DNA from 2 places in the Allobosea sp. GW823-FHT01F03 genome. Region 1 is predicted to be linked to the other one. Evidence: predicted binding sites of a transcription regulator. Region 1 holds the regulator's gene; the other holds the start of a gene.

Region 1 (3,386 bases):
TATCAGTTCGCCTCGGCCCCTTACGAGAACTGGCAGCAGCTCGCCTGGGCCGGTTCGCTGATCATCACCGTCTCGATCCTTTTGCTCTCGCTTATCGCCCGGCGCATCGTGCGCGGCGGCAAGTGAGCACCACGTCCGATCGGAAGGAACATGTCGATGCTCTCGACCCTGGAACTCAGCCCGCAGGTCCTCGACGCCCAGGCGCCGATCCGGATCGCGGTGAAGAACCTCGATTTCTACTATGGCGAGCACAAGGCGCTGAAGAACGTCAATCTCAGCTTCCGTGACCGCCACGTCACCGCGCTGATCGGCCCCTCCGGCTGCGGCAAGTCGACCCTGCTGCGCATCTTCAACCGGATCTACTCGCTCTATCCGGAGCAGCGCGCCACCGGCGAGGTCCTGCTCGACGGCCGCAACGTCATCTCCAACGATGTCGACGTCAACGAGCTGCGCTCGCGCATCGGCATGGTCTTCCAGAAGCCGACGCCCTTCCCGATGTCGATCTACGACAACGTCGCCTTCGGCATCCGCCTCTACGAGAAGCCGCCGAAATCGGAGCTCGACGACCGCGTCGAGGGCGCGCTGCGCCGCTCCGCCCTGTGGGACGAGGTCAAGGACAAGCTGAAGAGCTCCGGCATGGGGCTCTCCGGCGGCCAGCAGCAGCGCCTGTGCATCGCCCGCACCATCGCCCAGAAGCCCGAGGTGATCCTGTTCGACGAGCCGACTTCGGCCCTCGACCCGATCTCGACCGGCAAGATCGAGGACCTGCTGGAGCAGCTGAAGAGCGACTTCACCATCGTCATCGTCACCCACAACATGCAGCAGGCGGCGCGCGTCTCGCAGTACACCGCCTTCATGTATCTCGGCGAGGTCGTCGAGTTCGACGCGACCAACACCATCTTCATGAACCCCAACAAGAAGCAGACGCAGGACTACGTCACCGGCCGCTTCGGCTGAGCCCTGCCGTTCCGCTCGCCCTCGAAGGATTCGCCCCGATGTCCGACCATATCGTCCGCTCCTATGATGCCGACCTCGAAGGGCTGCGCCGCAGCCTGGCCGAGATGGGCGGCATGTCCGAGCGCATGCTCGGCGACTCCACCGTGGCGCTGGTGCGCCGCGACACGGCGCTGGCCCAGAAGGTGATCACCGCCGACCAGCGGCTCGACAATCTCCAGCGCGATGTCGAGGAGAAGGCGGTGCTGACCATCGCCCGGCGCCAGCCGCTCGCCAACGACCTGCGCGAGCTGATCTCGGCGATCCGCATCGCCGCTGACATCGAGCGCGTCGGCGACCTCGCCAAGAACATCGCCAAGCGCGCGGTCGCGATCTCCGGCCAGTTCTCGCCGCCGCACCGCGCCGTGGTCGGGCTCGAGCATATGAGCCGTCTGGTCCAGGCGCAGCTCAAGGACGTGCTCGACGCCTATGCCGCCAGCAACGAGCAGAAGGCGATGGAGGTCTGGCGCCGCGACGACGAGATCGACGCGCTCTACACCTCGCTCTTCCGCGAGCTCCTGACCTATATGATGGAAGATCCGCGCAACATCACCTTCTGCACGCATCTTCTGTTCTGCGCCAAGAACGTCGAGCGCATCGGCGATCACACCACCAACATCGCCGAGACGATCCATTACCTGATCACCGGCCAGTCGGTGGAGGAGAGCCGGCCCAAGCTCGACACCACCAACATCCTGGTCGACCTGCCCGCGGCCAATGGCTGAGCGGATGGGCGCCTGAGCGGAGGCTCGACATGCCTGCACGCATCCTGATCGTCGAGGATGAGGAGCCGCTGACCCTGCTGCTCCGCTATAATCTCGAGGCCGAGGGCTTCGAGGTCGACACCGTCGCGCGCGGCGACGATGCCGAGCTGCATTTGCGCGACCATACCCCTGACCTCGTCCTGCTCGACTGGATGCTGCCCGGCCTTTCCGGCATCGAGCTCTGCCGGCGCCTGCGCGCCCGGCGCGACACGGAGCGGGTGCCGATCATCATGCTGACGGCGCGCGGCGAGGAGACCGAGCGGGTGCGCGGCCTCGCCACCGGCGCCGACGATTATGTCGTCAAGCCGTTCTCGCTGCCGGAGCTGATCGCCCGCATCCAGGCGCTGCTGCGCCGGGTCAAGCCCGGCCATGTCGTCGGCATGCTGACCGCCGGCGATCTCGAGCTCGACCGGACGACGCGGCGGGTGCGCCGGGCAGGCGCCGAATTGCATCTCGGTCCGACCGAGTTCCGCCTGCTCGAATTCCTGATGCAGGCCCCGGGCCGGGTCTATTCGCGGGCCCAACTGCTCGACGCCGTCTGGGGCCGCGACGTCTATATCGACGAGCGCACCGTCGACGTCCATGTCGGGCGCCTGCGCAAGGCGATCACCCCCGACGACGCCAAGGACCCGCTGCGCACCGTGCGCGGCGCCGGCTACGCCTTCGACGAGACGTTCGCGCGAAGCTGAGCGCCAAGTCTGCCCTCATCCTTCGAGGCGCAATCTGCGATCGCTCCTCAGGATGAGGGCTGGAGGTTCGACGCTCAGCGCGGCGCGGCGACGATCACCGCTGCGCCGGCGAGGCAAAGGACTGCGCCCGTGAGGTCGAAACGGTCCGGCGGCACCTTCTCGACCAGCCACATCCAGCCCAGCGACGCGACGATGTAGACCCCGCCATAGGCGGCGAAGGCCCGGCCGGCGGCGGCGCTGTCGATCAGCGTCAAGAGCCAGGCGAAGAGCGCCAGCGCCAGAAGCCCCGGCAGCAGCCACCAGGCCGATTTGCCGAGCTTGAGCCAGGCCCAGAACGAGAAGCAGCCGGCGATCTCGGCCAGCGCGGCCCCCAGATAGATCGCGAAACTGGTCATGGCGCTGCGGCGAAGCTGGCCGCGAGCCGGGCGAAGACCGGACGGTAGGCTTCCGAGGCGAGCGGCGACAGCTCGCGGGCCTCGGCGAGGTCGAACCAGCGGATCTCGCTGTGCTCGTCATTGCTGATCCGGGCTTCGCCCACCCAGCCGGTCACCGCGAACAGATGCCACAGAGCCGGGGTGACGCCGTCGCTCTCGGTCGTCTCGATGGTGGTCAAGCGCGTGAAGCTGGTCGGCTCGATACCGATCTCCTCCTGCAATTCGCGTCTCAGTGCCTGCTCGATCGTCTCGTCGGGCTCGACATGCCCGCCGATCGTGTCCCAGCAGGACGGTCTGTTGCGGCGATGCGGGGCTCTCAGTCCGAGCAGGATGTCTCCGCCCCGGATCGTCAGGGCGCAGGCATATTCGACGGGCGCGGGACGTTCTGCGGTGCGCATCGGCGTCTCTCCACCAATGGAAAAGCCGGCCCGAGGGCCGGCTTCAATTCTTCTACACAGGGGTGCCGGGTCAGGCGCGCACCTTGCTGCGGTCGCGGCGCCGGTCGG
Region 2 (3,386 bases), 1.8 Mb from region 1:
AGACCAGCAGCGCCAGCGCCAGGAACCAGCCCATGAAGGCGGCGGTGCTCGGCCGCGCGAAACGGTCGCCGGCATGGAGGTTGTGTGGGGTGGATTGCAGGCTCATGCGAACACCAGGGCCGGCTGTGCGGCGGGAACGTCCTCGGCCGGCTCCTCGAAGAAGGCGGCGAGCTCGGCTTCGTTGCAGTGCAGGGCGCGCCGGTCGAGCGCGATGCCGCCATTGCCGAGGCCGACGATGCGGTCGGAGAAGCGCCTTGCATGCGCCATGTGGTGCGAGACGAAGACGAGGGTGAGCCCCTTGTCGCGCGTCAGCCGGAACAGCAGTTCCATCACCTCGCGCCCGGCGCGCGGGTCGAGGCTGGCATCGGGCTCGTCGGCGAGCACGATCTGCGGCCGCTGCATCAGCATGCGGGCGATCGCGACGCGCTGCGACTGGCCGCCGGAAAGCGAATCCGCCCGCTGCATCGCCTTGTCCGCGAGCCCGACGGCGGCAAGGCATTCCATCGCCTCGTCCCGGATTTCGGCCGGGGCCAGCGCCTGCGCCCAGGTGCGCGGGCCGGAGCGGCGCGACTGGACGCCATGCACGACATTGCTCAGCGCGCTCAGCCGCGAGACCAGATTGTGCTTCTGGAAGACGACGCCGACCCGTGCCCTGAAGCGCTTCAGCGCGGCTCCGCGCAGGCTTCCGACCTCGTCACCCAAGACCGAGATCGTGCCGGCATCCGCCTCGGCGAGGCGCACGATCATGCGCAGCAGCGTCGACTTGCCGGTGCCGTTGGCGCCGATCAGCGCCAGCGATTCACCTTGGGGAATGGTGAGGTCCAGCCGCTCGATGATCCGGCGCGTGCCGAAGCTCTTGGCGAGGCCGGAAATGGCGACCACGGGCGCTTGCGCGCCCGTGGTCTGTTCCGTCTGCAGATGCGCTGTCATCACTCGATGAACTTGTTGAACTCGGTGATGCCGATGGTCTGGTAGATCGAGCGGACATAGTCGTAGTCGCTGTCCTTGACCTCGGGCAGGAAGACGCCGCCGGCGAACTTCTTGTTGTCGTCGGTGTCGGAGACGACGGCCTTCATCAGCTCCTGGCCATTGTCGAGGAAGGTCTTGCGGACCTTGGCGAGCACCTCCGGCTTCACCTTCGGGCTGGCGATCATCACGTCATTGGGCAGATCGCGGCCGCGTGCCACCACCGTGAAGCCGGTCTTCGGATCGGATTTGCGGATGCTGTTGAGATGGCCGAGATTGAGGCCGATCGCTGCGATATCGCCGCGCTTCACCGCTTCGGCGGCGACATTGCGCTTCACGAAGATCGGCTTGTAGTCGACATTGTACTTGAGCCCGAAATCGGCGAGCGCCTGGGCCGGGCCGAGATGTTGCGAGGTCGAGCCGATCTCGCCGAAGGAGATGGTCTTGCCCTTGAGATCGGCGACCGACTTGATCGGGCCGCTCGCGAGCACGGCGACCTGCGAGAAATAGTCGGGCCGCTGCCAGCCGACGACCGGCACCGCGCCGGTGCGCGCCTTGAAGACCACATATTCGGCCGGGCCGGTCAGCACGAAATCGATCTGGTCGGCGGCCATGGCCTCGACCGCCGCGGTGCGGCCGGAGACCGCGAAGAACTGCATCTTCAGCCCGGAGAGCTTCTCGAAGGCGGCCTTGAACGGGCCGAATTCGCGCTGCAGCGATTCCAGCCCGTCGACATCGGTCACGGCGAAGCGGATCGTCTCCTGCGCCTGGGCGGCCGGGGTTACGAAGGCGGCGGCAGCCGCGATGAATGCATATGCCAGCTTTTTCAGCATGGACGTCCTCCTGCGGGGTTCGGAGGCGGCGCTAAAGTGCCCGTGCGACGTTGCGGTGACAGGCGCACGACGGTTGAGTGACCGGTCTCGTCATGCGGCTGTCATCTGCCGGTCGCATGCGCCTTCGCCCGAAGTGGCGCGGATGATCCGGTGCCAGCGACAAGGAGTGGATGCGGTGGCGCTGTTGATCTCTGGTGGCCGGGTGCTGGCCGGCGGCCTCGAAATCGCCGATCTGCGGGTGCGCGATGGCGTGATCGCCCCGTCCGACACGGCGCTGCCGGACAATGCCCTGCGCCTCGACGCCTCAGGCCTGCTCGTCCTGCCCGGTCTGGTCGACTGCCATGGCGATGCCTTCGAGCGCCATATCATGCCGCGCCCCGGCGTTTCCTTCGACATCGATCTCGCCTTGCGTGATGCCGACCGGGCTCTGCTCGCCAGCGGCATCACCACCGCCTTTCATGGCGTCACCTGGTCCTGGGAGCCGGGCCTGCGCGGAGCCGAGAATGCAAGGCGCCTGATCGAGGCGATCGAGCGGCTCGGACCCGAGCTCGGCGCCGATACGCGTTTTCACCTCCGCCACGAGACCTATAATCTCGACGCCGAGCCGGAGATCCTCGCCTGGCTGGCCGCCGGCCGCGTCGGCCTGCTCGCCTTCAACGACCATATGGAGGGCACGCTGAAATCGCGCAGCCGGCCGGACAAGGTCGGCAAGATGGTCGAGCGCACCGGCCTCTCACATGAGGACTTCATGCTGCTGGTCGAGAACGTCCATAGCCGCCGCGACGAGGTCCCTGCTTCGATCGCGCGGCTCGCCGCCGCCGCACGGGCGGCCGGGGTGCCGGCCCTCTCGCATGACGATATGACCCCGCAGATGCGGCGCTGGTACCGCGACCTCGGCGTCAGCGTGGCCGAGTTCCCGATCGACGAGGAGACGACGCGCGAGGCCGCAGCCCATGGCGAGCCGATCGTCTTCGGCGCGCCCAATGTCGTGCGCGGCGGCTCGCATACCGGCTGCCCGGCCGCCGAGGAGATGGTGCGTCAGGGGCTCTGCACCATCCTCGCCTCCGACTATTATTATCCGGCGCTGCCGCTCGCGCCCTTCATTCTCGCCGAGCGCGGGGCGGCGAGCTTCGAGGCGGCCTGGAAACTGGTCTCGCAGGGGCCGGCCGAGGCGCTGGGCCTTTTCGATCGCGGCGTCATCGCACCCGGCAAGCGCGCCGATCTCGTGCTGGTCGCAGCCGAGCCGCAGCCGCGCATCGTCGCGACCATTGCCGGCGGGCGGGTGGTGCATCTGGTGGATCAGCGCATCCTCGCCTGAGCGCGAGGTCGAAGGTGCAGGCTCCTGCCTGCACCGCTCGCCTCGGCAGTAACGAATTCGTGCTTTCGCAGGGGAGTTGCCGTTGTATCCGCCTGCAAGGCGCGATTGTCGAAATACTGTTCCATGTTAATGTTTTCGCCTGACGCGAGGTCATTGGTATTGATTGAAGTATTGGCCTCCTTTTTGTCAGTCACATGGAATTTCGATCCGGCAATTGGGGAGTTGCGATATGAGCAGGAGCATCGTTGCAGTTTTTCTAGGCCTTTTCC

Evidence for each region. The regulator PhoB, encoded in region 1, activates phosphate uptake and scavenging genes when phosphate is short. The targets are predictions, from matches to a motif close to TGTCATNNANCTGTCAT.
Region 2: the regulator PhoB is predicted to act here: its motif matches at 1,888-1,904, upstream of AC3RCC_RS20110 (alpha-D-ribose 1-methylphosphonate 5-triphosphate diphosphatase).

Annotation. Positions count from the first base shown of each region.
Region 1 covers NZ_CM179505.1:280,048-283,433, reverse strand. Annotated here, with positions in the region: gene pstA (phosphate ABC transporter permease PstA) at 1-126, shown strand, start outside; gene pstB (phosphate ABC transporter ATP-binding protein PstB) at 151-957, shown strand; gene phoU (phosphate signaling complex protein PhoU) at 996-1,718, shown strand; gene phoB (phosphate regulon transcriptional regulator PhoB) at 1,748-2,446, shown strand; gene AC3RCC_RS01325 (YnfA family protein) at 2,521-2,841, opposite strand; gene AC3RCC_RS01320 (NUDIX hydrolase) at 2,838-3,278, opposite strand; gene AC3RCC_RS01315 (GcrA family cell cycle regulator) at 3,349-3,386, opposite strand, start outside.
Region 2 covers NZ_CM179505.1:4,184,748-4,188,133, reverse strand. Annotated here, with positions in the region: gene phnE (phosphonate ABC transporter, permease protein PhnE) at 1-106, opposite strand, end outside; gene AC3RCC_RS20120 (phosphonate ABC transporter ATP-binding protein) at 103-930, opposite strand; gene AC3RCC_RS20115 (PhnD/SsuA/transferrin family substrate-binding protein) at 930-1,799, opposite strand; gene AC3RCC_RS20110 (alpha-D-ribose 1-methylphosphonate 5-triphosphate diphosphatase) at 1,975-3,117, shown strand; gene AC3RCC_RS20105 (DUF1254 domain-containing protein) at 3,347-3,386, shown strand, end outside.